One region of the Shewanella sp. BJSY2023SW005 genome, then DNA from elsewhere that is predicted to be linked to it. Evidence: predicted binding sites of a transcription regulator. Region 1 holds the regulator's gene; the other holds the start of a gene.
The links. The regulator ArgR, encoded in region 1, controls arginine synthesis, uptake and breakdown. The targets are predictions, from matches to a motif close to ANTGAATANNTATTCANT.
Positions count from the first base shown of each region.

Region 1 (15,608 bases):
CCGACAGAGGGCAGAGTCAGTTTTGACTCGGTTGGCTTTGGCTATGGTGACAGGGAGATACTCAAGGGCGTGAGTTTTGAGATAGAACCCGGGCAGAAGGTGGCTGTAGTGGGTGAAAGCGGCGCCGGTAAATCGACGTTGGTACGCTTGCTGTTCCGTTTTTACGATGTCAGCCAAGGGGCGATTCGGGTCGATGGTATAGATATTCGCGACATGACCCAAGATGCACTGCGCCGGGCCATCGCCATAGTGCCTCAGGATACAGTGCTGTTTAACGATACTCTGTTTGAAAACATTCGCTATGGCCGCCCCGATGCTTCTGACGCCGAGATTTGGCAGGCGATAGAGTTGGCCCATCTGAAGCAGTTTGTTGAGACATTACCACAGCAGGCTCAGACCAAGGTGGGTGAGAGAGGCATGAAACTCTCCGGCGGTGAAAAGCAGCGAGTGGCTATTGCCAGGGCGATATTGAAGCGCTCGCCGATACTGATCTTCGATGAAGCCACCTCGTCACTGGACAGCCGCTCCGAGAGGGCTATTCTCAAGGCGCTCGATGAAGTTGCCAAGGGCCATACCAGTCTGGTGATTGCCCACAGGCTGTCGACTGTGGTGGATGCCGATAAAATCTTAGTGTTGCATCAAGGTCGGTTGGTTGAGTCCGGCACCCACGACCACCTGTTGGCCGCCGATGGATATTATGCTCGTTTGTGGCGGATCCAGCACACAAAACAGGCAGGTGAGTCGGTGCAAGTTCAGCATTGATTCAGGCTGGCTGCCGCATACTTGATGCTCCGAAGTAGCGTCAGCCTGGGGGCAGCACAGATGGAAAACATTGTATTGCAGGTCAATATCGAAGGAATGCAGGACAAAGTCCGTACAGACTGGAACAGTTTGGCAGATAATCTGAAAAAGCGGGGTATGGACGAAGTTGCCCTCAATCAACTGCATACTGAGTTACGTGCTGGACTGAGAGTTTCCACCCGCGGCCTGACTCTGTCTATGGTATCTGCGGAAACCTTTAATGCGGCGTTGGAAGGGATTATCAGTGAGTCAAGAAAGCAGGCTCAGTCGCAAGGGGTTTTGCGCAGCTGAGCCTGAGTTGATCCTATTTCTTGGTTTGGTTGCGGTCGGCTTGCCAGCCGTCGCACAGTAGGTTGAAACCATTTTTCGCTTCGTTTACCGGCGTCAGTTCAGTTATTTTACCGCCGCGATAACAGAGCATCTCTCCCTCAATCTCAATCAAACGGCTGCAATTCTTGCAGCTGAGCGATGCAGTTTTGCTCGTTTCCGGCTTGGGGACCTGACTGACAAATGTCATTTTCACTTCAAAATCCTCTGGAAGTGGCAAGTCTTGACTAGGAGTAAGATCTTACCACTTTTGTGACATAACGCACAATCTACCCACTATTATACTTTAGTGACAGCTAAATTATCTTTATTGATCGAAGTGAGCGTAATATTTATCCAAGGACACAGACAGACCATTTTGAGTGACGACTCTGACATGATGTGGCTTGAGCTGTCTTGGGTCACTGACTCCACAGGAATGGGCCAGCATCCCCAGGTCATGGTGTAATGCCTTGTTGTAGTTGGCGACTCGGGTGGATTTGTCTCTGGGATCCAAACCCTGTTGCAGCTTCTTGTTGTGGGTGGTTATCCCGGTAGGGCAGGTATCCTTGTTGCACTGCAATGCCTGAATACATCCCAGCGCAAACATGTTACCTCTGGCAGAGGCGATGAAGTCTGCGCCAAGAGCCAGTGCCCAGGCGACTCTGGAAGGGGTGATCAGCTTGCCCGAGGCAATCACTTTAATCCTCTGCTTCAATCCATGGCGGCGAAGATGATCCACCAGCAATGGCAGACTCTCTTTCAGCGGCAGGCCAACGTAATCCATCAGAGTTTGCGGCGCCGCGCCTGTGCCGCCATCGGCGCTGTCGAGGGTGAAGAAGTCGGGAGCCGATTCATGGCCGCGTTGGTTAATCTCTTCCAGAAAATCTTCCAACCAGTGGATATCACCCAAGACTGCCTTGATCCCTGTGGGTTTGCCTGTCACTTGCCTGACTCTGGCTATCATGTCGAGAATGTCGCCGACATGGTGAAATTCAATATGACCATTGGGACTGATGGAGTCCTGTCCGACAGGGATGCCGCGAATGGTGGCTATCTCTTCGGTTACTTTCACCCCGGGAAGAATTCCGCCTTTGCCTGGCTTGGCTCCCTGACTGAGTTTGATTTCGAACATCTTCACCTGAGAGTGAGCGGCCACTTCCCTGAGCTTGTCATCATCCAGGTGGCCTTCGGCATTGCGAACACCGTATTTGGCGGTACCTATCTGAAACACCAGATCGCAATTTCCCTTGAGATGGTGGGCGCTGAGGCCGCCTTCCCCTGTGTTGAGCCAGCATCCTGCCTGCGCCGCACCATGGGAAAGGGCGGTAACAGCCGGGCGGGAGAGGGCGCCAAAGCTCATGGCGGAAATATGGCAAATGGCGCTGGTGGAAAAGGGATGTTCACAGTCCGGGCCAATAACCACAGGCGTTGGTGGCACAACGTCTTGATCCAGCGTTGGGAAGGCCGTATTCATAAACATGATACTGCCGTTGGCTTCCAGTGGCCTGGTGGAGCCGAAGGCTATGGTGCGATCAACATTTTTCGCCGCCCGATATACCCAACTACGCTCGGCGCGATTAAAGGGAAGTTCTTCCCGATCGAGGGCAAAAAAGTACTGGCGGAAGAATTCGCCCATTTTCTCGAAGAAATATCTGAATCGGCCTACAACAGGGTAGTTATGCCGCACCGCCTGCTTGGTTTGCATCACATCGGCGATATACATGTAAGTGATCACCAAAAGCCCTAAGCCGACGACTATCAGAAACAGGCCGGAAAACAGTTCCAGCCCCCACATAAACCAGTTTTGCTCGCGCATCTTCTATCCTTATTGACTGCCAAAGTGGGTGGTTACCAGGCCTGTGGGCCCCTGTTCTCCCAAGGTGAGAATAAACAGTTGGTCGTATTGCTGCTCATTCAGGCTAACCAGGGGGCCACCCAGAGCCTTAATGATGGCCGGTACTGTATTGCTGTGGCCGGCGATCAGCACATTGCCTTGGCTGGCTTTAACCGCATCAGCTATGGCATTGATGTGAGCCTCCAAGCCGGCTTTGGCTGGAAACACTTCTATCCTGAGTTGTTTGGCTGTTGCAATCGGCGCCAGGGTTTCCTGAGTACGGCGAAACTCACTCGACATTAGCCTTTGTAGTTGGGTGTCCCGTAATGCCTCGGCTAGAGCCTCGGCTCGCGCTTTACCGGCGGCTGTCAGCCCGGGATCGGTTCCCTGGGCTTTTTCCGCGTGCCTAACCAGAAATATGGTTTGATTGGTGTCAGCGGCAAGGGATGGCAAGCTAAAAAACACAGAAAGACAAAGCAGTAGGAAAATTCTTACCATTTTTATTTCCTATCAAATACTTAAATAGCATGCGGGATCATAGCTCAGACTATCGGTCTGGGTAAACAATCGCTAAACTAATTACTGAACTGGTCGATAATTAACCTGAGATACGCTTTTCATACGAGGAAACCAAGATGGAAATCCGCAATCATGGCGCTCAGGTATCTGAGGTGGCCAAGGACAAGACCCAACAACTGGACGGGAATCATGGCAAGGCGGTATCTGAAGTCGCCAGCAGCAAGAGCACCCGCCATGTCAGCCAGCAGTTGATGAATAACGCTATTCTGGCGGCGCAGGAGGAGGTAAGCCTCAATAGCGGCAACGAACCCATGAGTCTCTTATATCGCGCCGCGATTGAGGCCATCAATGAAGAACTGGCACCTTACATGGGGGAAAATGCCCTGCAGCAGGTGCAGGATCAGCAGATAGATACTTCTCCCGAGGCCACGGCCGACAGAATTGTCAGTTTTGCCACTCAGTTCTTCAGTGTCTACCAGCAGCAAAATTCCAGCATGGACTTTGACAGTCAGCTGTCCGGTTTTATGGACGTTATAGGCGGCGCCATAGATCAGGGCTTTAAAGAGGCGACGGATATTCTCTCCGGGCTCAAGGTGCTGGAAGGCGATATCAAGGCCGGGGTAGATGAAACTTACTCCCTGGTACAGCAAGGGTTGCAGGCATTCAGAGACAGCTTTAGCACAGAGCAGGAATAATTGAGCTCACGCGAAACCTTACCTGCAGATAACACCCCTCACTATGAGGGGTTTTTGTTGGCTGAATATGGAGTTATGCTGCAATAATCGTCTTGTGTTACCTAAGGAGAAGCTATGTGGACTGAAGGCCGGGTCATTGAGCGTATCGATTGGAACAGCAAGTTATTCAGCCTGAGGATAGCCGCCGAGATAGCGCCGTTTATTGCCGGCCAGTTTATCAAGCTCAGTCAGGTGCGGGATGATAAACGTATCGCCCGGGCCTATTCTCTGGTGAATGCCCCCGGGACTGACTATCTTGAAATACTGGCGGTGGCGGTAGATCAAGGCCAGTTGTCGCCAGACCTGCAATCTTTGCAGCCGGGTGACAGTATTAGTGTGACAGACAAAGCCACCGGCTTTATGACCCTGGATGAGATCCCTAAAGGGGAATTACAGGGGCGCCACCTGTGGTTTTTGGCAACAGGTACTGCTGTGGGGCCGTTTCTTTCCATGCTGGATACTCAGGAGCCTTGGCAACGGTTTGATAAAGTGGTTCTGGTTTACGGGGTAAGAGAAGTGCAGGATCTCGCCTATCTCGATAAGATCCGCGGCTATCAACAGACCTATCACGAGCAATTTGTGTTTGTGCCCAGTGTCACTCGTGAAGACTTTGACGGTGCGCTGCGTTATCGCATCCCGGATGGGTTGCAAAGCGGTGAGATAGAGGCCAAGGCCGGGCTGAGCATAAGTGCAAAGGACTCGCAATTGATGCTTTGTGGTAATCCCGGAATGATCCAGGGGGCTACGGCGGCACTTATCGATAAAGGCTTGGCCAAAAACCTGCGCCGGGCCCCCGGACAGATAACAGTCGAAAAATACTGGTAACAGGAGAGTCTGGATGCAGCTCTATTACTCTACAGCTTCGCCTTATGCCCGCGTGGTCAGGGTCATTGCCCGCGAGCTGGGTTTGGCGCTGGATGAAAAGCTGGTCAATCCCTTCGATAACAGTGACGAGTTACTGTCAGTTAACCCCTTGGGGAAAATTCCCTGTCTGCTTTTGGACGATGGCGCCGCAATGTTCGACAGCGAAGTCATTGTCCGCTTTCTGGACGACAAATTCGGCCAGGATCGTTTCTTTGGGCCATCCAGAAACTGGGCCTATGAGTGTCAGTTCTCACTGCTCAAAGGCGCGCTGGATAGCGCCGTTGGCTTAAGGCAGGAACAGATGCGTGAAGAGGAGGGGGTTCGTTCTCCTTTCTGGAGCGGCCGTTTCGAGCAGGCCCTGCTCAGAGCCTTGATGGAGGTGGAGCGTCAGGGAATCATCGCGAGCGGTCCACTCGATGCCAGGCAGGTGCTGCTATTGGTGCTACTCGAATACCTTGATTTTCGTCATCCGGATCTCGATTGGCGTAAAGTAGTGCCAGCCCTGGCACACTGGCAGGAATCTGCGTCACTCAGGCAGAGTTTCCGAGATACTCGTCCTAGATGATTTCTCGGTAATTTGCGGTTTGGCCAAGTCGGAGTAACGCCTGCCCTTGGGGTTGTCCCTGCGGTTGGTTTCACCGAAGGCACCGTAGAGATCATGGCTCATGCCATAATCCAGCCGTCGGTCGCTGAAGGGAACCCTTCTATCTTCATGATGTTGATACTTGCAGTCGCATTGGCTGCAATCGCACTCAGGCAAGGGAAGCCTGGGCGCCTCCTTCGACAAAAAACGCTTGCCTTCAAGCGCTCTTATCGCCTGGCAGGCAGTTGGTGTCAACATTATGGAGACACAGTGATACTGCTTTTCCTGCGGCGTAACAGGTTTGGCCAGCCGTCGCTTTCCTGGCCTTAATCTGTGGCGGAACAGAAACAATATCAGTAGCAAAGACACCACAGCCAGCAAGATTTCCAACATATCCAAGGCGTTTTCCCCCTCGCCATGCATGGGTTTTAAGGTTCAGTTTAGTTTAGTTTGCGACAATTCGGCCGATTCCAATCGCTTTGCTCCCAGCCGCTGCCATTCTGTCTATTTCATTTGTATTCCCCTTGCCAGAATTTTTGCACTAGGCTGAAAACAAAGTGGATTAGAAATAGTTCTCATTAAATTACTCATCCCAATATGGAGTGCCGAAGAATATGAGCTACAAAACAGGTCTGATACTTTGCAGTGCGTTGGCCGCATCCAGCGTGACGCTGCCGGTGGCCGCCGCCGGTGAGGTGACGGTTTATTCCTATCGTCAGGAGTTTTTGGTCAAGCCCATTCTGGATGACTTCAGTCAGGCTACCGGGGTGAAGGTTAATTTTGTGTTTGCCAAAGATGGCATCGCCGATAGATTGGCCCGTGAAGGACGCTTATCACCGGCGGATCTGGTGCTGACGTCTGACTTTTCCCGTTTGCAGGAATTGGTGGACAAGCAGTTGGTCACACAGGTGGAAAGTGACGCGCTCAAGCAGAATATTCCGGCCCAATACCGGGATCCCGAAGGAAACTGGTACGCCCTAACCATGAGGGTGCGTAATCTCTATTCCAGCAAGGAGCGCCTCGGGCCGCTGGCGATCAACTATGAAGACCTGGCCGATGCCCGCTACAAGGGCAAGGTTTGTATGCGTAGTGGCAAGCATCCCTACAATATAGCGCTGGTGGCCTCCATGATAGCCCACCACGGTGAAGCCGATGCCAAGAGTTGGCTTCAGGGACTGAAGAGTAACTTGGCCCGTAAGCCTCAGGGTAACGACAGGGCGCAGGTGCAGGCGGTGAAAGAAGGCTTGTGTGATATCGCCATCGGTAACAGCTATTACTATGGCAAGATGCTGCAAGACCCCAAACAGCGGCCATGGGCTGAAGCGGCGGTAATCAACTTCCCGAACCAGGAAAATCGCGGTGCCCATATCAATGTCTCGGGTATGGCGCTGGCCAAGCATACACCTAACTCGGCCGATGCCCTCAAGTTGATGGAGTATCTGTCTTCGGATGCCGCCCAACAGAGTTATGCCGAGGTCAATATGGAATATCCGGTCAAGGTCGATGTGCCTGTCTCAGAACTGGTGGCATCCTGGGGTGACTTCAAAGCCGATGACTTGCCTGTCTACAAATTGGCAGAGCACCATCAGGCGGCGCTGAGACTGCTCGATGAGGTTAAGTTTGATCTCTGAGCTTGAATGCGTTTTTGCAAAGGTTGTAGGGGAATAGCGGTGATCCTGACCTTCTCCAAGGGCTGGTCGTGGGCGGGGTTTACCGTCTGCGGCCTTATGGTGGCGCCTTTGCTGGCGCTGGTCATGCAGGCGTTCGAACCGGGTGAAACCCGCTTTGGGCAGATGTTTGCCACTGTGTTGCCGTCATACATAGCCAATACCTTCTGGCTGATGTTGGGGGTGAGTGTCGGCAGTCTGCTTTTGGCGGTGCCGGCTGCCTGGCTGGTGGCGCGCTGTGAGTTTCGGGGCCGGCGCCTGTTCCAGTGGGCTCTGTTGTTGCCGCTGGCCATGCCGGCCTATATTGTCGCTTATGTGTATACCGATTTACTGGATTATGCCGGGCCTGTGCAGCGGTTTTTACGCGCAAGTTTTGGTTGGCAATCGGTAACCGACTACTGGTTTCCCGATATTCGAACTCTGGGCGGCGCCACAGTGATGTTGTCGCTGGTGCTCTTCCCCTACGTTTACCTCTTGGGGCGCACTGCGTTTCTGGAGCAATCCTTAAGTTTGCAGCATGCAGCCAAGGTGATGGGCTGCTCGCCATGGCAGAGTTTCTGGCGTTTGTCGCTGCCAATGGCGCGCCCGGCGCTGGCGGCCGGTGTCGCCCTGGTGGCCATGGAAACCATGGCTGACTTGGCGACGGTCAATTATTTTGCGGTATCCACTCTGACCACGGCTGTTTACGACACCTGGCGAGCCTATGGTGACTTGGCGGCCGCGGCTAAAATTTCGCTATTGATGTTGCTTGGTGTCTTTACTCTGTTTGCGCTGGAGCGTATGGCGAGGCGCAAACAGCAATTGTTTCAAAAGCAGCTGTTGCTGGAGGCGCCAGAGCCTTACCGGCTCAAAGGTTGGCGTGAGTGGTTGGCGCTCGGCTACTGCTCGCTGTTGCTGCTGTTGGCCTTTGTTTTGCCATTTGTCATTCTCGGCAGTTACGCCTTGGATTACTGGCAACAGAGCTGGAACAGTGACTTTTGGCAGTACAGTCTCAACAGCCTAACAGTCGCCGCCATCAGCAGTGTATTGTGTTTGCTCTTGGCTATCCTCTTGATGTTCATTCGCCGCCTGAGCCCGAGAAAGTGGGACATGTTGCCATCCCGTCTGGTCAGTACCGGCTATGCACTGCCGGGCACAGTGCTGGCGATTGCCGTGCTTATTCCGCTGACCTGGCTTGATTTCAGAATCGATGATCTCTATGCCCTGTTCGAGCGCCAAGGCCCGGGGCTGCTGTTCACCGGCAGTATCGCCGCCCTGGTGCTGGCGTTTTGTATTCGCTTTGCCGCCATCGCCATCGGCAGCATAGAGAGCAGTTACAAACGGTTGTCGCCTTCTCTCGACATGGCGGCCATCAGCCTGGGCAAGACACCGGGTAAAGTACTGGCATTAATCCATCTGCCACTGCTGCGCAGCGGTATTTTTGCCGCTCTGCTGCTGGTATTTATCGAGGCGATGAAAGAGTTGCCGGCTGCCTTACTGCTAAGCCCTGTCGGGTTTCACAACCTGGCTACCCAAGTGTTCCAATACGTCTCCGATGAGCAGTTGGAGCAGGGGGCGCTGGCGGCTATTGTCATTGTGTTGGTGGGGCTGGTGCCCTTGATTTACCTCAACCGTTCGCTGGAGCAAAACAACTGATGTCGACCCTGAGTGTCAAGCAACTCCACAGCCATTATGGCGCCCTGCAGGTGCTCAAAGGGCTGAGCATTACCTTGCAAGCCGGTGAAATTGCCGCCCTGCTCGGACCCAGTGGTTGTGGTAAAACGACTCTGCTCAGAGCCATTGCCGGACTGCAGCCGGTCTCCGCCGGTGAAATTCATATCAGCGGCCGTGCAGTAACCACGGATAAGCTACAGGTTCCGGGAGAGGAGCGTGGCGTGGGGATGATCTTTCAGGACTATGCCCTGTTTCCCCACTTGACGGTCGCGCAGAATATCCTCTTTGGTGTCAAGGGATTGAACAAGGCGCAGCGTCTGAGCCGGCTCGAGGAGATGCTGGATTTGGTCAAGCTCCCGGGGCTTGCTGAACGTTATCCCCACGAGTTGTCCGGCGGTCAACAGCAAAGGGTGTCGATTGCCAGGGCGCTTGCCTATGAGCCTGAACTGCTGTTGTTGGATGAACCCTTCTCCAACATAGATGCCCAGGTCCGCGGCGAGCTGATGCTGGAGATTCGTGCGATCCTCAAGAGCCGTAACGTCAGCGCCGTATTTGTGACCCACAGTAAGGATGAAGCCTTTGTTTTTGCCGATACCCTGGCGCTGTTTGAAGATGGAAAAATAGTGCAGCAAGGCAGTGCTGAAACTCTCTATGCCAACCCGGTCAATCGCTATGTGGCGGACTTTCTCGGCAGCGGTAATTATCTTAAGGCCCTGGTCAGCTGCGAACACTGTGTCGATACTCAAATCGGTCGACTTAAAAGCTCTTTGCCCCATGGTTTGCCACTGAACTGGCAGGGCGAGTTGTTGCTGCGGCCACAGCAGTTGGAGTTACGACCCGACGAACAGGGCCTGGCCGTGGTTACCGAGCGGCGTTTTCTGGGCAATGTTTGCCATTATGATGTGCAGCAAGAGGGCGTCATACTCGAGGTTCGTAGTCATCAGGTACAGTTTTCTCCAGGGCAGAGAGTCAGGCTGTCGGCACTGGAACATCCGTTGGTGTTGTTCGGTAATGGCTGTTAACAACAATTGTTTCATAAGTTTGCTGTGGGTGATAATTTGTTTGTCTCTGTGTTATACCAAGCAATCGGTTTGATTGAACTCATCATAGGTATTCACTGAACCCCGGACTCGCCCATGCGCCGCTCCGGGATGAGAGCGGAGGCGAGATGCATAACTACAGCAATAATAAAATGCAGGACGCACAAGGGATACGGAATATCAGCAACAACTCATGTCGTCAGCTGTTACTCGGCGTCATCGGGAGTTTGGCTGTTTTCTGCAGCACGGGAAGCATGGCGATGGACAGAATCACGGGCGCGGCCTTTGCGAGCCGCTCTGAAGTCTATGCGGTCAATGGCATGGCGGCAACCAGCCAACCACTGGCGACTCAGGTGGCGGTCGATATTCTTAAGCAAGGAGGCAGTGCCGTAGATGCCGCTATTGCTGCCAATGCCATGCTGGGGTTGGTTGAGCCTACGGGTTCAGGCATAGGCGGCGATCTTTTTGCCATTGTCTGGAGCGCCAAAGAGCAGCGGCTCTATGGGCTCAATGCGTCTGGCCGCAGTCCGGCTTCTTTGTCGCTGGAGATGCTCAAGGCCAAAGGGCTTGAGCATCTGCCGCCTTATGGGCCTTTGCCCGTATCCGTGCCCGGTGCCGTGGATGGCTGGTATGAACTGCATGACAAGTTCGGCAAATTGCCCATGAAGGATAACCTGGCACCGGCTATTCATTATGCCCGTGAAGGATTTCCGGTTTCCGAGCTCATAGCCTTCTATCTGGCTCGCAGCGGTGACAAGCTGGCCAAATACCCGGGGTTTAAAGAAACCTATATGCCAGGCGGCCGCATGCCGGCCGTCGGTGAATTGTTTCGAAACCCAGCTTTGGCAAACAGCTATGAAAAAATTGCCAAGGGGGGCCGGGATGTCTTTTACAAAGGAGAGATAGCCCGCAGTATTGCCGCTTATATGCAACAACAGGGCGGTTATCTTTCCTATGAAGATCTCGCTTCTCACAAGAGTGAGTGGGTCGAGCCTGTATCGGTTAATTATCGGGGCTATGATATCTGGGAGCTGCCGCCCAACGGCCAGGGAATAGCGGCACTGCAGATCCTTAAAACCCTGGAGCCATTTAATCTCAAGGCCATGGGGCTGGACAGCGCCGAATATGTGCATCATTTCGTGGAAGCAAAAAAGCTGGCGTTTGCCGACCGAGCCAAGTTCTACGCCGACATGGACTTTGCCAAAGTGCCGGTAGCCTCACTTATCTCCAAAGAATACAACTACGCCAGAGCCAAGCTTATCGATGCTGACAAAGCCGCCGCCAGTGTTGAGCCGGGTAATCCCAATCTTTTACACGGTGATACCATCTATCTCACTACCGCTGATAAAGAAGGCAATATGGTGTCTCTCATCCAGAGCAATTATCGTGGCATGGGCTCAGGCATGACGCCTCCGGATTTGGGATTTGTGTTACAGGACAGGGGCCAGCTGTTTGATCTCACTCCCGGGCGTGCTAACTCCTATGCACCGGGTAAGAGACCGTTTCATACCATAATTCCGGCCTTTGTCACCAAAGATGGCAAGCCTTGGCTCAGCTTTGGCGTCATGGGGGGAGCCACCCAACCCCAGATGCACGCTCAGATCATGATTAATCTGATTGATTTTGGCCTCAACCTGCAGGAGGCGGGCGATGCTCCAAGAATACTGCATACAGGTTCTAGCCAACCGACCGGCGAGCAGATGACAGATGGCGGTTATATCAGTCTCGAGTCGGGCTTTTCCATGGAGACCCGCCGTGAGCTGATGAAAAAGGGGCATACTTTGAGTGATTCTCTCGGAGCTTTTGGTGGTTATCAGGCCATAGGCGTCAATGTTGAAAGCGGCGTTTATCGGGGAGCGTCCGAGTCCCGAAAAGACGGGCAGGCATCAGGTTATTGAAAGCAATCGGCAAAAACGTGCGTGAGCTAATTCAAATTAATGCTCAAGTTGCGGATAATAAGGCCGAAGATGAATTAATCTGAAAGGGTAGATTGCAAATGGATACACAGGTTATGCCACGGGAACAACTGGGAATCTGCGCTGAGGGAAATCTGCACAGCGTTTATCTGATGTTCAATGCCAACGAAGGCGGAGAGTCACAACTGCGTCCTTGCCTGGCCAATGTCGCCCAGTATTTGTATGAGCTGGCAGATCAGTATGCCGACAGTGCCTTTAACGCCTTTGTGGCGATTGGTGCCAACTTTTGGGATCACCTCTATCCGGGAAGCAGACCGGCTGAACTCAGGCCGTTCCCTGCTATGGAGTCGGGTAACCGGGATGCGCCGGCGATAGAGTTCGATATTTTTATTCACCTGCGTTGTGATCGCCTGGATATTCTTCATCTGGTAGCCAATGAGGTCAACGAAATGCTGGAAGGGTTGGCTGAACTGGAAGAGGAGGAGCGCGGGTTCCGCTTTATGGACAGCCGCGATCTGACCGGTTTTGTCGATGGCACAGAAAACCCCAAGGGCAGAGGCCGTCAAGCTGTAGCCCTGGTAGGTGATGAAGACGATGCATTTCGCGGCGGTAGCTACATTCATGTACAGAAATATGTCCATAATCTGAGTAAGTGGCACAGACTGCCGCAGAAAAAGCAGGAAGACATCATAGGCCGCACCAAGCAGGACAACATAGAGTACGCCTCGGAAGACAAACCGCTGACGGCACATATCAAGCGGGTAAATCTCAAGTATGACAATGGTGAGTCGATGGAGATCCTGCGTCAGAGCATGCCCTATGGTTCTGTAAAACAGCAGGGTTTGATGTTTATTTCCACCTGTAAGACACCTAACCATTTTGAAAAGATGCTTCACAGTATGGTTTTCGGTGACGGAGAAGGGCACCATGATCACCTGATGCACTTTACTCAGGCGGTAACAGGCTCCTCTTTCTTTGCCCCTTCTCTGGATTTCATGATCCAGTTTGATGATTAATAGCGCGATAAAAACAAAAACGCCCCTCATTGAAGGGCGTTTTTTTATGGCATTTTCAACTCAGTCTGTGTAATTGAACAGCGACTTCACTGTTTCCAGGGTTTCATCAATGGTCTTGATGCTGGAAGGGCAGATAAAGATAGTATCATCACCGGCGATAGTGCCCAGAATACCTTCTGGCTTGCCGATGGAGTCCAACAGCCTGGCAATTAACTGCGCCGCGCCCGGGCTGGTACGCACCACTATCATGGCTTGGTTATGATCCACATCCAATACCAGATTCTTCAGCGGGCTGCCGGCAGTAGGCACCCCTAGTTCGGCCGGTAAGCAGTAGACCATCTCCTGCTTGGCGTTACGGGTGCGCACGGCACCGAACTTGCTCAGCATGCGCGAGACTTTGGACTGGTTGATATTGGCAAAGCCTTCGGCTTGCAGTGCATTGACTATTTCACTCTGGGAGCCGAAGCGCTCCTCTTTAAGCAGAGCCTTGAAGGTTCTGATTAGCTCATCCTGATTTTTGCTTGCTTGCATCATCTTCTTCTGTCGTTATTCAGAAAATCCCGGCCATTCTGCATATCAAACGGATAAGTGTCAACAAATACCCAAGATGTCTGCATAAAAATGCAATTCAGGTCATTTGGTGGGTAAAAGAAGCCTCAGTGGGCAGTAGAAAACGCTGAAGTTAATTCAGCTTTTGATGAAACAGAGTCATATGACTAAGGGATAATTGCTATTTTTGTGACGATCCTTTAATGTTGCGCCATCACAGAATTAGATCTATGTCACACATAATTCCGAGAATTGACGGAGATAACTATGAAAGTTGCTGTACTTGGTGCTGCTGGTGGTATCGGCCAGGCTCTTGCCCTTCTGTTGAAAACCCAATTGCCTGCCGGCTCTCAGCTGTCACTCTATGATATCGCCCCCGTAACGCCTGGGGTTGCCGTGGATCTGAGTCATATCCCGACAGCAGTTGAAGTTAAAGGTTTTGCCGGTGAAGACCCAACGCCTGCACTGGAAGGTGCCGATGTGGTGCTGATTTCTGCCGGTGTTGCCCGTAAGCCGGGCATGGATCGTTCTGATCTGTTCAATATCAATGCCGGTATCGTCCGTAACCTGATTGAAAAAGTGGCCGCGACTTGTCCCAAAGCGCTGATCGGTATCATCACCAACCCAGTGAACACCACTGTGGCCATTGCTGCTGAAGTACTGAAAAAAGCCGGTGTTTACGACAAGAACCGTCTGTTCGGTGTGACGACTCTCGATGTCATCCGCTCTGAAACCTTTATCGCCGAAGCCAAAGGGCTGAACGTTGCCGATGTTAAAGTCAATGTGATTGGCGGCCACAGCGGTGTGACCATTCTGCCTCTGTTGTCTCAGGTTGAAGGTGTCAGCTTCTCTGATGAAGAAGTTGCTGCCCTGACCAAGCGTATTCAAAACGCTGGTACTGAAGTGGTTGAAGCCAAAGCCGGTGGCGGCAGCGCGACTCTGTCCATGGGCCAGGCCGCTTTCCGTTTCGGTCTGTCGCTGATCCGCGGTCTGCAGGGTGAAGCCAATGTGATCGAGTGCGCCTATGTTGATGGTGGTAGCGAGCACGCTGAATTCTTTGCCCAGCCAGTGGTACTCGGCAAGAATGGTATCGAAAAGGTTCTGCCGTATGGAGAGCTGAGCGCGTTTGAAACCAACGCCCGTGATGCCATGCTGGATACCTTGAAGGCGGATATCAAACTGGGTGTAGACTTCGTTAAGTAAGTCGACTCAGGGAATAAAAAGGAGCGCCGCGGCGCTCCTTTTTGCTACTTGAACTTATTCTACTCTGGCCTTGCTGGCTAGTTTCTTTGGCAAAACAGCCGAATTCTTTCCTGCTGCTCCTTTATCTGCGCCTGCCGTTCTTCTTCTGTCATCTTAATCATTTCACCGGAGGCCTCATCTTTACGTTGCAGTCTGGTGTGGGTATTGAGTACATCCAATTGGAATTTGGCCTTATCACAAATAGCCTGAGCCTGGGCCGCATCTTTCTCCTTGATCAATTTGGCCTGTTTCTCAGACTCAGTTTCCTGCACAACGTCATCTTTTCGCTGCGGCGCGACCGTGCCAATTCTGGCGGGTTGCAGATTTTGGCTGTCCAGTTCGGTGGCTTGTTGTTGTGGCGGCGGCTCTTGGCTGTAGTGGGTAACGCCATTTTCATCGACCCAAGTATAGATGGGCGTTGCCGAGGCAGCGTTGGCTCCGAGTAATGCCAACAGAGCCATAAATAGGCTGATCCTTATCATTGTCTGTTTCCGTTTCTGCAGGGTGAGCTTGTCTGAGCAAGTGTGTTATCTTTGCCGCTATAGACCTTTATTACACCATCAGGTTAAGTGTATGCAAAATTTATCCAAGCCAACAATAAAAACCCGTGGCATCTATCTGTTACCCAATCTGATGACAACGGCAGGATTGTTCTCGGGCTTCTATGCTGTTATCGCTTCCATGAATGGGCACTTTGAGGCATCGGCTATTGCTGTATTTGTTGCCATGTTATTCGATGGACTGGATGGTCGTCTGGCGCGTTTGACCAACACTCAGAGTGCCTTTGGTGCCGAGTACGACTCGATGGCAGATATGGTATCCTTCGGTATGGCTCCGGCCTTGATAGCCTATAACTGGGGGCTTTCTGAATTGGGCAAAAT
Region 1 covers NZ_JBKORJ010000027.1:2,902-18,509, reverse strand. Annotated here, with positions in the region: gene ACMHXI_RS08395 (ABCB family ABC transporter ATP-binding protein/permease) at 1-762, shown strand, start outside; gene ACMHXI_RS08390 (hypothetical protein) at 823-1,092, shown strand; gene ACMHXI_RS08385 (hypothetical protein) at 1,106-1,318, opposite strand; gene ACMHXI_RS08380 (FMN-binding glutamate synthase family protein) at 1,436-2,926, opposite strand; gene ACMHXI_RS08375 (phosphoglycerate mutase family protein) at 2,936-3,442, opposite strand; gene ACMHXI_RS08370 (DUF5610 domain-containing protein) at 3,580-4,158, shown strand; gene ACMHXI_RS08365 (ferredoxin--NADP reductase) at 4,273-5,022, shown strand; gene ACMHXI_RS08360 (glutathione S-transferase N-terminal domain-containing protein) at 5,036-5,626, shown strand; gene ACMHXI_RS08355 (hypothetical protein) at 5,588-6,043, opposite strand; gene ACMHXI_RS08350 (Fe(3+) ABC transporter substrate-binding protein) at 6,259-7,275, shown strand; gene ACMHXI_RS08345 (ABC transporter permease) at 7,315-8,946, shown strand; gene ACMHXI_RS08340 (ABC transporter ATP-binding protein) at 8,943-9,986, shown strand; gene ggt (gamma-glutamyltransferase) at 10,259-11,902, shown strand; gene ACMHXI_RS08330 (Dyp-type peroxidase) at 12,001-12,936, shown strand; gene argR (transcriptional regulator ArgR) at 12,997-13,467, opposite strand; gene mdh (malate dehydrogenase) at 13,753-14,688, shown strand; gene ACMHXI_RS08315 (DUF4124 domain-containing protein) at 14,766-15,209, opposite strand; gene pssA (CDP-diacylglycerol--serine O-phosphatidyltransferase) at 15,301-15,608, shown strand, end outside.

Region 2 (15,608 bases), on a different contig from region 1:
CGGCAGTGGTAACAGGGCATCACCACTTGATTCTGATACTGAAGATATGTTCTTTGTGCTGCAGGATCGCAACGTGGTGACCAAGACTTTTGGCGGCTCAGGTGCGACTGTGCCCAGCCCGATCACTTTGGCCAACCTTTACAATGTGACATCTGCGGCGCCAAGCAGCGACAGTGAGAATATCGACTTTGGTACCAAGCTGGGCTGGTACTATAACTTCTCTGTCATTGGTGAGAAGAGTCTTTCACCTTCGGCCATCATCAAAGGGCGTGTCTACTTCACCTCCTTTGTTCCTGCTCAGGATACAGCTGAAACCGAGAGTAGTTGCTTAATATCATCAACAGGCCGTTTATATAGCTTCGACCTGCATAAAGGCGGGCGTTACAATTATGAGTTTTTGGAAGTGTGTGAGGATTGTATTCCTCAGCCACCCAAGATCATTACTCCACCCAAAGATCCAGATGACCCCGATAATCCGGACAATCCAGATGCTGCCTTGATTATTGGTCGCGGTGAGTGTGATGAAACCGGTGAAAACTGTTCCGGTACAGTGGCACTGGATACAGGCCTGAGTACCAACAAGATTTATTATCATGTGAATGAGTAGGATAAGAGATGAAAAAAGCAGCGGGTTTTACCCTGATTGAAGTCATGATCACTGTGGTCATTATCGGCATACTGGCGGCGATCGCTTATCCCTCTTATGTGCAGTACATTGCCAAGAGTACCAGGGCTGAGGCTCATGCAGCCTTGATGCGACTGGCCAATCTGCAGGAGCAGTACTATTTGGACAATCGCACTTACGCCACGGATATGACCAAACTGGGGCTCAATGCCAGCCCCTTTATTACTGAAAATGGTCACTACAGCATAGCGTCAACCGGCACCGACAGTTTTACCCTGACAGCAACGGCGCAAGGGGTACAGGCCAGTCGTGACAGCAAGTGCAAGACGCTGACCTTGACTGACGCCGGGGTTAAAGGCGGCGCCTCTGCGGAGTGTTGGAAATGATGAAATCAATCAAATATGGCTTGTTGCTCATCTTGCCCGGTATCGTTTTGACTGCCCAAGCCGCCGAGCGGCAAGAGGTGAAGTGTCACTTGATCACCAGCAAGGGAGAGCAAATTGCCTTTTATCGCTGGGATCTGGAAAAGCAGCCGCTATTGATGGCGCGTTTGAGTAGCAAGCCGCTCAAGGATGCTCAGGGGAAACGTTACTATATCAAGCAGGCCAGTGAGTGTGTGTTGCTCAATGAGGAGTTCAGCTCTGAAAAGGCCCGTAAGTTGGATGAGGTAACTCTGAGATAGCTTTCACTCAGGCCTATGAAGTCTGAGCCTATTGTGGTTAACAGCAATAGGCTCGCAATAGATCCTTCCAGGTCACTATGCCGACAATCTCACCGTTTTCCAGTACCGGCAGTGAACCTATATCTTTCTCCAGCAGTAGTCTGGATGCCTGCGCCAAGCCTAGATGCGGCGCAACGGTCACAGGATTACGGCTCATCACTTGATGCACCCGCTTATTGAGGGTCTCCAGATCTCTGCTGGTGGCCGTTTCGCTGCCAAGATTGGGGCTTAAGGCCCGCAGCAGATCCCGCTCGGACAAGACGCCTTCCAGCTTGCCTTCATCATCCACCACCAGTAGATGATGAAAGCCTGCATGATGAAATATCTCTTTGGCCACACTCAGGCGGTCGTCCATTTCCACTGTAACGACCCGGGTGATCATGATATCGGCGATGCAGAGCTGCATAGGGATCCTCCATAACCTTTTCTTTGTTATATCAGAGCCCTGTCAATAATGCTAACTCGGAGCGTTGTCATCTTGCTGATTGAGTTCCTGCAGATGACAATCGATATAGCGGCTGCGTTTCTTGAACTTGAGTTTGTCCAAGTCCACCAGCACCAAACCATCGATACAGTCGGCAAAGTCGGCATCTACTCCAAAGGCGAGAAAGCGCACCCCATCAGGCTGGCAAAGTTCGCCGTATTGCTTGTAGAGAGTTGGCACAGCGGCGCCCATACTGGCAAGGGTCTGCTTGAGCAGTTTGAATGCGCCTTGGTAATCTGAATCAACATAGAGCTTATCCAGCTCAGCCTGGCGCTCAGGAGGCAGACCAAAAGGCGTGAAAGACTGTGCCAGCTGTGTCTTACAGGGAAACTGCTGCAGGTAGAAGTGCACCAACATCTCCTTGGCCTGTGCCGGCAACTGATTGCTTATGGTCACAGGACCGAAAAGGTAGCGGTAGCCGGGATGACGAGCCAGAAAGGCACCTATGCCGTACCAGAGATAATCGAGACTGCGCTTTCCCCAATATTTAGGCTGCACAAAGCTGCGGCCGAGCTCCAGGCCCTTGGCGAAATAGGGAGCAAATTCTGATTGATAGTGAAACAGTGACTCACTGTAGAGGTTTTCACCTGCATTGTGCAAGCGGGCGACTTCGGCAAAGCGGTAGGCGCCGACTATCTCCAGTTCCTTGGGATCCCAGAGTACCAGGTGCAGATAACTGGAGTCGTATTTGTCTATGTCTCTGCGTTTTCCCGTGCCTTCACCCACGGCGCGAAAAGCCAGTTCCCGCAGCCGACCTATTTCCCGCATCACTGGGCTGCTGCCCTGATGGCGATAGAGGAAAATCTGTTTGTCATCCTGAGTTTGACCAAGCTGTTCGCACTGCAGTAAAGCCTGTTGCAACTCACGACGTTTTTCCGGATGGGCGATGGCACTCTGGGTGTTGAACAGTGGGCTGCGGTTCTTGCCTATGCGATAGAGGTGGTTCTTCAGCAGACTGACCCGGGTTTTGAGTGGGAAGTCACTGCCGCTGACCGCTTCGGCCGGGATAAGCTCGCCGATACGCACTGGCAGAGTATTACTGGCTTGTTTAAACATCTCCTTCACCAACAGCAGGGTAGCCAAAGGTTTATACAAGATGGAAGCACCGTAAAAGGTCGCCGAGTTCTTGGCATCGACATACATGGGCAGCAGCGGCGCATTGCAGCTGATAGCCATCTTCAGGAAGCCGGTTTGCCACTGGGTATCGCGAATGCCGCTTGGTCTGAGCCTGGAAACCTCACCCGATGGAAAGATGAGCACAGCGCCTTCACTGCGCAGATGCTGATGGATCTTCTCCAGGTGTTGTCTGGGGGTTCCGCCAGTCATATTGCGAACCGGCAGCAGGATATTGTGCAGTGGCGTCAGTGTCATCAGCAGCTCGTTGGCAACCACTTTAATGTCAGGCCTGACTTCGCTGATAAGTTTTATCAGCACCAGAGCATCCAGCGAACCTATTGGATGATTGGCGAAGATAACGACTCGGCCCTGATGGGGAATGTTTTCCACCTCACTGTCCGGCACCGTATAGCTGACGGCAAAGCTTTCCAGCACTTGTTCAACAAAATCCACGCCCTTGAGAAAACTGAATTGGCCGGCGATATCATTGCACTCCCGCTCATTGAGAAGATAACGCAGTAAGGCCTTGGTTGGCTTGGCGAGCCAAGGCTTGCTGTTGATATTGGGCAGATTGGATTCCACGACTTTATCGACGGTAAACATCATAATGGGTACCTGATTTAAGCAGCTTGTTGTTCTTGTCCCTGCCAGGCGAAGCGTTTCAGTACTTCGGTCCGGCCCAGTTGTTCATTCCAGCGCTCGAGTTGCAGCTCGCCCTCGAGGGTTTCAGTCAATAGGGTGCAGTTCTCTACCCAGTCACCATCATTGGCATAGATAAAACCGCTCATTTCCGTGAGCTCCGGCTGGTGAATATGGCCACAGATGATGCCGTCCACCTTCTGCTTGCGGCCATAACGCACCACGGCTTCGCGAAAACTGTTGATAGCTTGTTGAGCCTTGCCGACTCTTTGCTTGATAAAGCCGGCCAAAGACCAATAGGGATAACCGAGACGGCGGCGAACCTTGTGCAACTGGCGGTTGAGAAACATCAAGACATCGTAGAGGTGATCGCCGAGGCGGGCGGTGATGCGGCCGATACAGACTTCGGAGTCAAACTGATCGCCATGCAGCATCAGCAGGGTCTTGCCACTCAGGGTTTGATGTCTGTACTCTTTGCTGATAATGACATCGGCGAGTTGCAGCTGGTGGTAGTCCTTAAACAGCTCGTCATGGTTGCCGGGCAGATACACCAGCTTGATGCCGCTCTGTGCCATTTGCAGCAGTTTTTGCAGCAGTTGGTTGTGACTCTCGGGCCAGAATACCCGGCGTTTGAGGGCCCAGATATCGACTATGTCCCCCACCAGATACAGCACTTTGGGCTGAACGCTGTTTAGGAAATGCAGCAGATATTCGGCCTTGCAGTCAATGCTGCCCAGGTGAATATCCGAGAGCCAGAGGGCGTTGAGCTTGATGACAGACTCGGCTGCGCGGCGGGAGGATGGGTGAAATGTCGATGGTTTGTTGACCAATGACTTGCTGTCTTTCATCGCGGCTCCTGGATAAAACCAGTGAAACGGGTTTGACTGTGAAAGACTCTAAGTCAGTTATTTGACCTTGAAGTGACGTCTTGATGACCTTATTGTGACGCCCCTGAACTTACCTCGATATCATTTGGCAGTATGATGCGGAACTCGCTGCCATGACCCGGTGCGCTGATCAGGCGGATCTCGCCGCCAAGTACTTGAGTCACCAGGTTATAGACTATGTTCATCCCCAGGCCACTGCCGCCTTTACCGCGTTTGGTAGTAAAAAAGGGAACAAAAATATTTTGTTGTACTTCGGTATTCATGCCGCAACCATCATCACGGTAGACAAGCTCTATGCCGTTATCTGTGCGGCTGACATTGAGCGACATCCGTCCCTCGCTTCCTTCTGGAAAGGCGTGTACCAGCGAATTGGTAAATAGGTTACTGATAATTTGGTAAAAGACGCCCGGAGTGGAGTTGAGGGTGATGTCGGCCGGGCATTGATAGCTGTACTTGTGAGGCGAGCGGTGTAGCATGGGGTTGAGCGACAGGAAAATCTCATCCAGATAGTGCCCCAGGTTAAATTCCCGCAGTTCTTCATGGGACTGATCGACGGAGAGCTGTTTGAAGCTGCGGATCAGCTTGGCGGCGCGTTCCAGGTTGGTCAGCATCAGTCGGCTGCAGTCGGCCACTTCACTCTGGTACTGTTCGAAATCCTGCTGATCGACATCCTCGGCGTAAAAGCGCTTGTTGAAGGCTTTAACATTCTCCGCCAGATGCGAAGCCGCGGTGACACAGATACCTATGGGAGTGTTGACTTCATGGGTGATGCTGGCAACCAGACCACCAAGTGTGGCCATTTTCTCCTTATCCAGCAGCTCAGACTGCGCCAGTCGTAACTCTTCCAGGGTGTGGTTCAGTTCATCATTGCTCTGTTGCAGCGCTTCAGTGCGCTGTTTAACCCTCTGCTCCAACTCCTGATTGAAACGACGCAGTGCCGATTCGGTTTCTTTCAGTTTCTGAATATCCTTGATGGTTCCTGTAATCCTTAAAGGGCGCCCCTCTTGATCCCTGGCCATGACCCGGCCACGGTTGAGTACCCAAAGCCAGCTGTCGTCCTGGGTCTTGCCGCGATAGCTGAGTTCAAATTCTTGCCGGCCTTTATGGAGGCAGGCATCAATCTCGGGCCAGATGAGCGGCAAGTCTTCGGGATGGACACAGCGCTCCAGCGTATCTTTCAGGTGGGTTTCGGGCAGAGAAATGCGTTATTGCGATTGGCCTCCTGAGCCTGCAAATCCCAATCCCAAAACTCATCACCACTGCCAATAAGTGCCAGTTGCAGCTTTTGCTCGCTGCTCGCCACCTTTTGCAGCAGTTTTCGTTGCTCAATAAACTTCTGCCACCTGTTATAGGCAAAGCCAAATATCAAGCTCAGCAACAATAAGCTGTAAATAGTATAAGCCCAGGGGCTTTGCCAGGGCCTGGGGGTTATGCTCAGCTGCAGGCTCTGCGCCGGGCTGGTATTGCCGTCAATATCCACGGCTCTGACCATAAAGCGATAGTCACCGGGTTTGAGCGCCGGAAAGAAGGCGGTTCTGGCCCCCCGGGTATTGAGCCACTCCTGCTGCATGCCTTCGAGTTTGTATTGATACTCAAGATGCCTGGCGTGATGCAGGTTCGGGCTGTGGAATTTGAGACTCAACGGCAAGGCATCAACCCCCAGAACCAGTTTCTGTCGGCTCCAGGGTTTTGGTGCGTGCTCTTGTGTTTGCCCCAGGGCCTGCAGTTCATCTATGATCGGCTGCGCCGGAGGTTTCCTCGCGGGTAAAGCGGGGGGCTGGATATGGTTGAGACCTTTTACACCGCCGAGAAACAAGCTACCGTCCCGATCGAGAAACCCGGCGCCAAAGTTGAACTCGTTGGCTTGCAAGCCATCTTCATAAGCAAAATTCCGGCTTGTGCCTGTTGCGGGATCCAGCCATGACAGGCCGCTGGCGCTGCCAATCCAGAGTTTGTTGTCGGCATCATGTTGCATCAGGTAGGCGACATCGCCTATCAGGCCGTGTTGGCGATCAAACATTTGATACTGCCCGCGATCCGGGGTGAATGAGAATACGCCGTCGCTGGATGCTACCCATAACTGTCCATCCGGATGTTGGTAGATGGAAAACAGATGCTTGCTGGGTAGAGGGACTTCAGTATCCGTGGACCAATGAGATACACTGCCATCCGGCTTGAGCCTGAATAGGCCTTCACCGTAACTGGTGATCCAGATATTGCCGCCGTTATCCTCCAGTATCGAAGTGGTTTCTGTTTTGGGCAGCGGCGTGGCGTCCGGCGCGGCAAAGCCTTTTTCGATACCAAGATAACGGCTGACTCCGGCTTCTTTGGTTGCTATCCAGGCAATGCCACTTTGATCAAAGGTTAAACTGTAGAGGGTGTTGGCCGGCAGTGAGCCCGGTTCATTGGCCTGATGGCGATAGTGCAGATAGCTGTCGCGCTCGGCATTGAAGATCAGTAAGCCTTCGCCCCGGGTGCCAATCCACAGCCGGCCCTGACTGTCTTCTTTGATAAAACCGATAAAGGCCTTATCCAGCAGTTGGCTTGCCAGCGGCGAGGGTTTGAAGCCTTGAATTTTGCCCGAGTCAGACTCCAGTGCCTGATAAAGGCCGCTGGCGGTGCCGACCCAGAGTTGCCCCAGATGATCGCGAAAAATCGCTCTGACATCGCCATTACCCAGGTTGTGGTTCTCGAAACTGTTGGGGAGCAGTTTTCCCATGGCTTCCTGATTGAGATCCAGCTTACCGAGACCGGCTCCCTTGGTCGCTATCCAAAGTTGGTTGCTGTCATCCAGATGCAGCGTCTGGATGGTCTTGCCATCGCTGTTTTGTTGCCAAAGAAGCTCCCGGGTTTGAGGTGTAAATCGCAGCAGACCGAGTTTATCCACCGCCAACCAGAGCCGTTGCTGTGGATCCAAAACCATATGCCGAATGCCGGCATCGCCAAGTTGGTTGATGGAGTAAGGCACGGCCTCGGTTCCCAAAGACCAGTGCCAGAGCGTTCCTTTGCTTGCGAGCCATAAACTGCCGTCTTTGGCCTGTATCAGAGACTCTACCGGAGCAGACTGCGGCAATATTGCCATCTGTTGCCAGGACTTGCTGTCATCCAGCTGCCAGAGCGAGTCTCCTGCAAGATACAAGTCGCCGGAAGGTGTTGCATAAAACCTCAGTTGTGAAACGGTATTTGTCTGAAGCTGCTGGCTATCCAGGCGTTGGCGGCGTTTGGGGTCGTAGCGCCAAACCTTGGCATCATCCATCAGCAGCCAGAGCATGCCTTGTTTGTCTTCTGCCAGCTCGCGGATCCCGGTCAGCGGCAGATCGGCTTCGGCACCCAATATTTCAAAGCGGCCACTGTCCGGATGATAAAGATTCAGGCCATCGCTCAAGGTCAGCAGCCACAACTCCTTCTGGCTTGAAAACAACAGTCTTTCAATGTGATTGCCACTAGGGCCGTAGGGAGCGTCCTGCTTACTGTAGATTCTGAAATGTTCGCCATCGAAGCGGTTGAGTCCGGCTTGAGTGGCTATCCACAGGTGACCACGATCGTCTGTGGCGAGGTCATTGACAGTGTTCATCGACAAGCCGTCTTCGGCCTGAAATTGCTCAAGGACGGGGCGATAGCCCAATGACGGTGTCAGGCTATCGAGGCACCAAAGTGCCGTAAAAAGGAGCAGAAACGCAAAGATTTTCACCGAAAAGCCTCAAAAACGGACTTTTTTCAGTGTAGATGCTGGTGGCCGAAATGCGAATTTTGTGAGCACATTCTAGTGCTTAGAAATAAAAAAAGGCCGCATGTAGCGGCCGTTGTGGGGAAGTCCGGCTAAATTGCCCTTAGAACAGTAGATGTGCCATCCCGGCAATCACAGGCAGAGTAACCAGGGTTCGCAGCAGGAAGATGGCAAACAACTCCCAAATTTTCACCGGTATCTTGCTGCCGATAAGCAAGGCACCTACTTCACTCATGTAGATCAATTGGGTGACAGACAGCGCCGCAATCACAAAGCGTGTCATGTCGGATTCTATGCTGGTGGCCAGAATCGAGGGGATAAACATATCGGCAAACCCGACGACTATAGTCTTGGAGGCTTGGGTAGCTTCGGGGATCTGCATCAGTTCCAACAATGGAATAAAAGGCTTACCAAGATAGTTAAATACCGGGGTGTATTCGGCGATGACCAGAGCTATGGTACCTAATGCCATTACGACGGGGAGCACACCGAAGATCATATCGATGACATTTTTCACCCCTTCGGAGAGCACCTTGAATACGCCACCTGTGTGGGACGCCTTGGTGAGCGCCAGATCCAGTCCCCAGGACAGAGAGTTATGACCTGCTGGCAGCGACTCATCATCTTTTTGTCTGGGGCTGCCATCAATATAAATATCCTTCTTGCGCGACAGCGGCGGCAACTTGGGCACTATTATGGCGGCAACAATACCGGCCAGACAGACTGTCAGGTAGAAGGGTACAAACATCGCCTGCAGTTTCACTTGGGTGAGTACCACAAGGGTAAAAGTGATAGAGACTGCCGAGAAGGTGGTGCCGATAACCGCCGCTTCACGCTGGGTATAGAAGCGGTTCTCATACTGTTTACTGGTCAGCAAAATACCAACGCTACCATCCCCGAGCCAGGAGGCCATACAGTCGATGGCGCTGCGTCCCGGCAGGTTGAACACCGGCCGCATCAACTTGGTCAGTAAGGTTCCGAAGAGTTCCAGCAGGCCAAAGTTGAGCAACAAAGGCAGGAACATACCGGCAAAAAAGAATACACAGAACAGCAGTGGCAACAGGCCATTCATCACCAAGGCGCCGGTGGAATCGGCTATGAGCATCTCAGGGCCAACCTGGAAGAAGGTCAGACAGATAAATATGGCGCCCAAAACCCTGACCAAGAGCCAGGCAGGGCTGATATTCAACAGGGAATTGAGAAACTTGCTGCGGCGGATAAAAGCGGGGCGCAGGAGTTTCACCAATACACTGGCCGTGGCGGTAAATACCACTATGGCGCAAATTATGCTGGTCAAATAATCATTGAGCAAATTCTTGAGTTCACCGGCCAACACCGCCACAGGAATGGTCAGTTCGTTGTTATAGCTGATAGGCGTCATAAAGAGTAAGACGCCGAGCAGAGATGGCACCAGGAAGGTGAGTATGGTTGTTATGTTGCGGGGTTGTTTTTCGTCTGCCACGGTTATTACACCCTGAATCTACACTAATTGGATGAGTAACAAAGCTACTCGCCAGGGGCAATATTGGCTCTGAATGCATTTTCATTCAACCGGCCCCCGAATTTAAGGGGGCAAGATTACCCCCTTAGCGCGGCTATGTAAATTCATTCGCTGTCAGTTCTGTCTCTTTGATCACAACAGCATAGTTATTTCCTGTCCTTGCTTAATTATTATTTGAGCAATTCCTTATGAAAAATCCTTCAAAAAGAAATGGTTAGATATTTGTTACTCAGGCTGAACCTGGGCTTTGGTATCAGCCGAAAGTCTGTCTCAGGTTCAGCGACCTGTCGGCACTGGCCTTTAACTGCAATACGGCTTGCTCAACCTGACACAGGGCGCTGACATTGTCATTGGTGGCGCCGTGAATCGTCTGTATGCCGCCTGCTATCTCTTGCACTACTTGCCCTTGCTGGGTTGCCGCCACGGCGTTTTGTCTGGCGAGATCGTGTATTTCAGCCATCCCCTGATTAACTGTGTTGATGGACTCCACAGCCGACAATGCTTCAGTGGCGCACTCCTGTGCCTGTTGTCTACTGGCTTCCATCTCATTGGCCCACTGGGTCAGCATGCTGAACATGGCCTCTATGCTGGCAGATATACTCTTGGTGGACTGCTGGGTGCGGCCGGATAAGGCTCTGACCTCATCGGCGACCACCGCAAAGCCGCGTCCCTGTTCGCCGGCTCTGGCTGCTTCTATGGCTGCATTGAGAGCCAGCAGGTTGGTTTGGTCGGCAATGGCGTCGATTTCCGACATGGCGTTGGCAACTTGCTGTGCTTCATCGTTCAGGCGTTTGGCATTGGAAGCCGCCCTGGCAACATCATCGGCCAGGTGGAGAATATGTTCACTGTTCTGATGCATCACATCCCGGCTTTGACGACAGAGGCCATAAGCCTCATCTATACGGCCTGAGGTTGCCTGGGTGTTGTCGGCCACCTCACTGATAGTGGCATGCAGTTCTTCGATGGCACTGGCTATCTGCTGCATCTGTTGTTGTTCCAGATCCATGCCGACTCTGGCCTGCTCTGTGGCCACCACCAACTGAGCGGCAATATCATTGGTTTTAAGCGCTTGATCCTGAGTCCGGCCCAAAACGCCCTGAAGCATGGCGGCCTTACGCTGCAACTGAAATTCGAGCACGGATGACGTATCGTGCCCGGCATAGATGAAGCGACTGACAGAGTCGTACTCTTGCTTGAGTGCCATCAATCGTGCCGGAATACGAAAGGCTTCGTCATAGAAGATAGCCAGATTGAGCGCCATCAACATGGCTCCGGCCAACACCACGCCCCAGCCCCAGATATAGCCGCTAAGCAGTAAGCCAGAGCCGGCCATCAGTGCCGAAAGCAAGCGTTTTTGCGTCAGCGTCAGCGGATCTTTGACCCTTTTGCCCTGATTCAGGCGACTGTATACCTTGATGGCCCGTTTGATGGTGCCTTGACTGGGTTTAACCCTGACAGATTGATAACCAATGATTTTTCCCTGCTCAAAGATGGGGGACACGAAAGCATCGACCCAGTAAAAACCACCGTCCTTACAACGGTTTTTGACCAATCCCCGCCAGGAACTGCCGGCCTTGAGGCATTGCCACATTTCGGCAAAGGCCGCCTTGGGCATGTCGGGATGGCGAACCATGTTGTGGCTGTGGCCTAACAGCTCGGCTTCAGAAAAACCCGATATCTCAGCAAAGGCCGGGTTGACGTAAGTGATAACGCCGCGAAGATCTGTGGTGGAAATGAGTTCGTCGGTGGATTGCAGACAGACTTCCCTGTCTGTGGTGGTGGAATTCCTTCTGGACATCTTTAATTCCGGCTCAGAGTTAGTGGCCCGATATTGATTCAGGCCTTATTATCATTTTAAGTGTGATAAGCATAACATTTTTGTGGTTATTTGAGTGAGCGCTTTTTGCAAATTTTTTAGAGGTAAAGCGTTTGCAGGTTATTGATATGTATACTAATTGAAAACTTCGATGGTCAGTGTTTTGGTCGGGATAAAACTCTGTAAACAAGCTATCCAACGGCTGGACACAGTGAAATCTGCTAGCGCTGTATTTTTTCTCCTGGGCGGAACTGTAGTTTCCAGACCCGGCATGATCTTGGTAATCAAGGCTATTGTCATCTCCTGCGGGAGGATATGCCAAAACAGCAAAGGATGGCCGAGGCACCAAAGTGCAATAATTCGACCGGAAGCGAATTTTGTTGTTTAAACTCGGGTAAATAAGCGATCGGTAACGCAAAAAGACCTTGCCCGGGCTTTAAAAAAAAACTGGAGCATGTAAGTTAGACAGCAGAGAATAAATCCGGGGCATACACTGGCATGTTAAGAAGACAGAGACTGGCAAGAATGGCGTTGAGCTTTGGTTTGCTGGGACTCTTTGGACTGCTGCTTGGCCTGGGGTTGGTTATCTGGGGCTATCAGAGCGGCGATGGGCGGGAGTTCAGCCTGCTCAATCACAGCCTGAGTGAGCTGGGCAGTTATGGCCATTCTAAGTTGGCGGTACTGCTCAATGGTGGTTTGTTCTTCGGCAGTTTGAGCCTGGTGCTCTGTTGGTTATTCACCCTGCAGTTGTCTCGCTTATTGAGCGGCCATCTCCTGTATCTCAGCCTGACCCTGACTTGTATGGCCCTGGCCGGTGTTGGCCTGTTTCCCGTCAATGTCTATCACCTTCATATCCTGATGCTGAAGTGGTTCTTTATCTTTGGCTGTATCAGCGTCGGCTGCTACCTGGCTTATCTGCTGCAGCGCCCCTTTGGTGCCGCCACTCTGTGGACTCTGATCCCGGCGCTTATCAGCGGCGTCAGTCTGGGCGCTTTTCTGTTTCTACCGCATCTTGAACTTGGTATTACCGAGGGGGATAACCCCTTTTACCATGAGTTGGTGCTGCAATTACCTCGGCCTGACTTTTGGTGGCCGGCAGTCCTCGAATGGCTGGGGCTCGGCAGCTTTATGCTCTGGGTCTTGTGTTTGTTGCTGTGCACAAAAAAGGCCCCCGATGAACAGGAGCCTGTTGAAAGTCCTTATTGAGGGCCGCCCGGCAGAGACGCTATGGCTTCTTGCTTAGAGGCTTGCTTTAGGGGGAGGCGTTAGTCCCGGGGTCTATCAAAGTCTTTGATAGACCATGCCAGGCGCGCCGTGCCAATATCCATTACAGGCTTCTTTGCCTGTTTCAGCATCGACTTCACTCCCTGCATTTTGCAGTAAAGACTCCGCCAGAGCGATGGAGTCATGGCCATCCGGTGAAACCCTGAACCAGTCAACACTCAAACGTTTCATTTCTGGTATTTCCCGTCTGAGATCGCAGCGGGCTGCCGACTGAGTCTGTATGCCGTTGAGTCGCAATAGTGGTTGTTGCTCCTGGGTCTGGGCGACCAGGCCTTTTGGATGCTTGATGCATACCGTCTGACAGTCATCCTTTGCCAACCCTTGATGACGGGCGGTGAAGCAACGGGCCGAGTGCGCCAATGGCAAATAACCATGACCCAGTACTTCAATTTCAAAGTTTGGCGTCGGGGCGGTGACTTTTTGCAGCCACATTTTTGACAGCTCAATGGGCATCACAAAGCGCTGCATGCCCCATTGATGCAGCTTTTCCAGGCTGGCTCTGTTGTAGTTATTGATACTGGCACCACAGACAAAAGGCAGTCCCTGCTCCCGCGCCATACCAACGGCGGCCATATCATTGGCCTCAACTATGAACTCGCCATTATCGAGTTGCTTTTTAAGCTCTTTAAGCTCGGATTGTGCCTCTATCAAGGCCAGAGTCGACAATACAACCTGTTTGCCGGCGGCTTTGAGCTCAAGGGCCAGGGCCAGATAATCGGCAAACTTCATCTGCCTGCGGCGGCTGCAAACGGCTTCACCCAGATAAACCAGTGGAATAGTGCTGTCTGCAACTTCACGGTAGAAGGCCTGCACTTGTGCTTTGGGCCAGCAATAGAGCAGCGGGCCAAGAGAAATATTCATAGAAAACTTCCTATTGCCAGCTGCGCTCGTAGGCACCCAGCGTGGTGGTTTGTCCCTCGGATACTTTGGCCAGCGCGGCATGCCATTCGGGTTTGGATTGGAACCGCTCCGGCGCATTCTGATAGGTGTCCAGCGCCTGACGCCAAACCCGGGTAACCTGTTCCACATAGGCGGGGCTGCGTTGGCGACCTTCAATTTTAAGTGACACTATGCCGGCCTGGGCCAGTTCCGGCAGCAAGTCCAGGGTATTGAGGCTGGTGGGGGACTCCAGCAAAAAGCCCGGCTGGCTGTCTTCTTCGGTCAGATAACGTCCCTTGCACACAACCGGGTAGCCCATCTGCTCGTTCAACCCCGAGCTGTCAATCAAGACTTCGTTGAGGCGGGTCTGGCGACAGCCCTGATTTTCCTGCCAGCGCACATGTTTTGCCGGTGAGCAGGAGCCACCTGAATTGGGCGATTCCCCAGTCACATAGGAAGACAACTGACAGCGCCCTTCGGCCATGATACATAGACTGCCGAAGGCAAACACTTCCAGATCAACCGGACTGGCCTTGGCAAGATCTTTGACCTGCTTGATGGATAGCACTCTGGGGAGTACGGCGCGCTCAATGTTGAATTCACGCTTATAGAGTGCCAGGGCACCGAGATTGGTGGCGCTGGCCTGTACCGAAAGATGCAGCGGCAGGTGAGGGTAGTGGCCATGGGCGTAATCCAGTAGCGACAGATCGGCCATGATCAGCCCATCTATATCCGTGTTGGCGGCCAGATCGACGGCCTGGTACCAACGTTTCTCTTCACCCGGTTGCGGAAAGGTATTAATAGTCAGATACAGCTTGCGCCCTTGAGACTTTACCTCTTTGGCTGCCTGTTGCAGTTTGGTCGGTGTGAAGTTCAGTCCGGCAAATGAGCGGGCATTGGTGTCGTCTTTCAGCCCCAGATAGAGGGCATCGGCGCCGGCGTTGAGAGCAGCCTTGAGTGATGCCAAGTTCCCGGCCGGACACAGGAGTTCCATGTTAACTTTCTCCCTAATTACAAACAAAGCCGCAGTTTATCGACCTTTGGATCTCACAGAATTGATATAAAACAGGTTTATGATCATAAAACTTGGTTAGACTGCCGGAGTTTTGGCATTTTAATCAGGAGTAACTCAAGATGCGCACGGCTTTAGCCGCCAAGGCGGCGCGCGATATTCTCACTCTGGCTCCCAAGTTGGTTGGAAAACCGCTGACCTTGGTTCCCTTCGCCATCAAGGCGAACGTACTGCAGCAGCTATTGGCGGTATTGCTCAGCGAACAGGTTAAGGATGGTGAATTGGACTTTCTTGAAGGGCAATGGGTTGGCGTTCGGGTTGAGGATATGGAGTTGGCATTTGAAGTCAGTTTCGAACAAGGTTTCAAGGTGCGGCCTTTTACGGCCCCGGAAGTCACCTTCAGTGCCAATAGCGCTGAACTCTTGCTGGTCGCCGCCGCCAAAGAGGATCCTGACACCCTGTTTTTCCAGCGCCGACTCAGTATTGAAGGCGATACCGAATTGGGCCTCGAGGTTAAAAACTTGCTGCTCGGCATAGATGTTCAAAGTATGCCAAAGGGGTTGAAGCTGATGTTGGATAAGCTGGCCAATATGCTGACCACGCTCCTGCAAAGTTCACAAACCGCACCTCAATGGGCCTGACAAACAGTAAAATCCTGGCATAAAAAAAGCGACCCATTTGGGTCGCTGTCAGAGTTCAATCTAAACTCTGGATGGTGCGCTAGAAACCATCTTGAAGGGAGGATAATGATGAAACACTCGGTTCACTAATTCTGACTGCCGATTTTTCCGCGAGTTCCCGCACCAAGCAAAATAATTCAGTTTTATTTGCTTCACTCCTATCTGTAGATCCCCAAAAAGTCTGTCACATTATGCTCTTACAGTGATTTTGACTCAGTCTTTTCATTTTCTTGAATG
Region 2 covers NZ_JBKORJ010000036.1:16,652-32,259, forward strand. Annotated here, with positions in the region: gene ACMHXI_RS11130 (pilus assembly protein) at 1-607, shown strand, start outside; gene ACMHXI_RS11135 (type IV pilin protein) at 616-1,011, shown strand; gene ACMHXI_RS11140 (TapY2 family type IVa secretion system protein) at 1,008-1,307, shown strand; gene ACMHXI_RS11145 (CBS domain-containing protein) at 1,345-1,752, opposite strand; gene ACMHXI_RS11150 (lysophospholipid acyltransferase family protein) at 1,804-3,552, opposite strand; gene ACMHXI_RS11155 (UDP-2,3-diacylglucosamine diphosphatase) at 3,567-4,433, opposite strand; gene ACMHXI_RS11160 (ATP-binding protein) at 4,523-5,674, opposite strand; gene ACMHXI_RS11165 (two-component regulator propeller domain-containing protein) at 5,650-8,163, opposite strand; gene ACMHXI_RS11170 (YjiH family protein) at 8,303-9,580, opposite strand; gene ACMHXI_RS11175 (methyl-accepting chemotaxis protein) at 9,954-11,498, opposite strand; gene ACMHXI_RS11180 (DUF998 domain-containing protein) at 12,015-12,722, shown strand; gene ACMHXI_RS11185 (U32 family peptidase) at 12,798-13,661, opposite strand; gene ubiU (ubiquinone anaerobic biosynthesis protein UbiU) at 13,672-14,673, opposite strand; gene ubiT (ubiquinone anaerobic biosynthesis accessory factor UbiT) at 14,814-15,332, shown strand.
Region 2: ACMHXI_RS11170 (YjiH family protein) is a predicted target of ArgR. The motif match lies at 9,734-9,751, and genes of this name have one in related genera.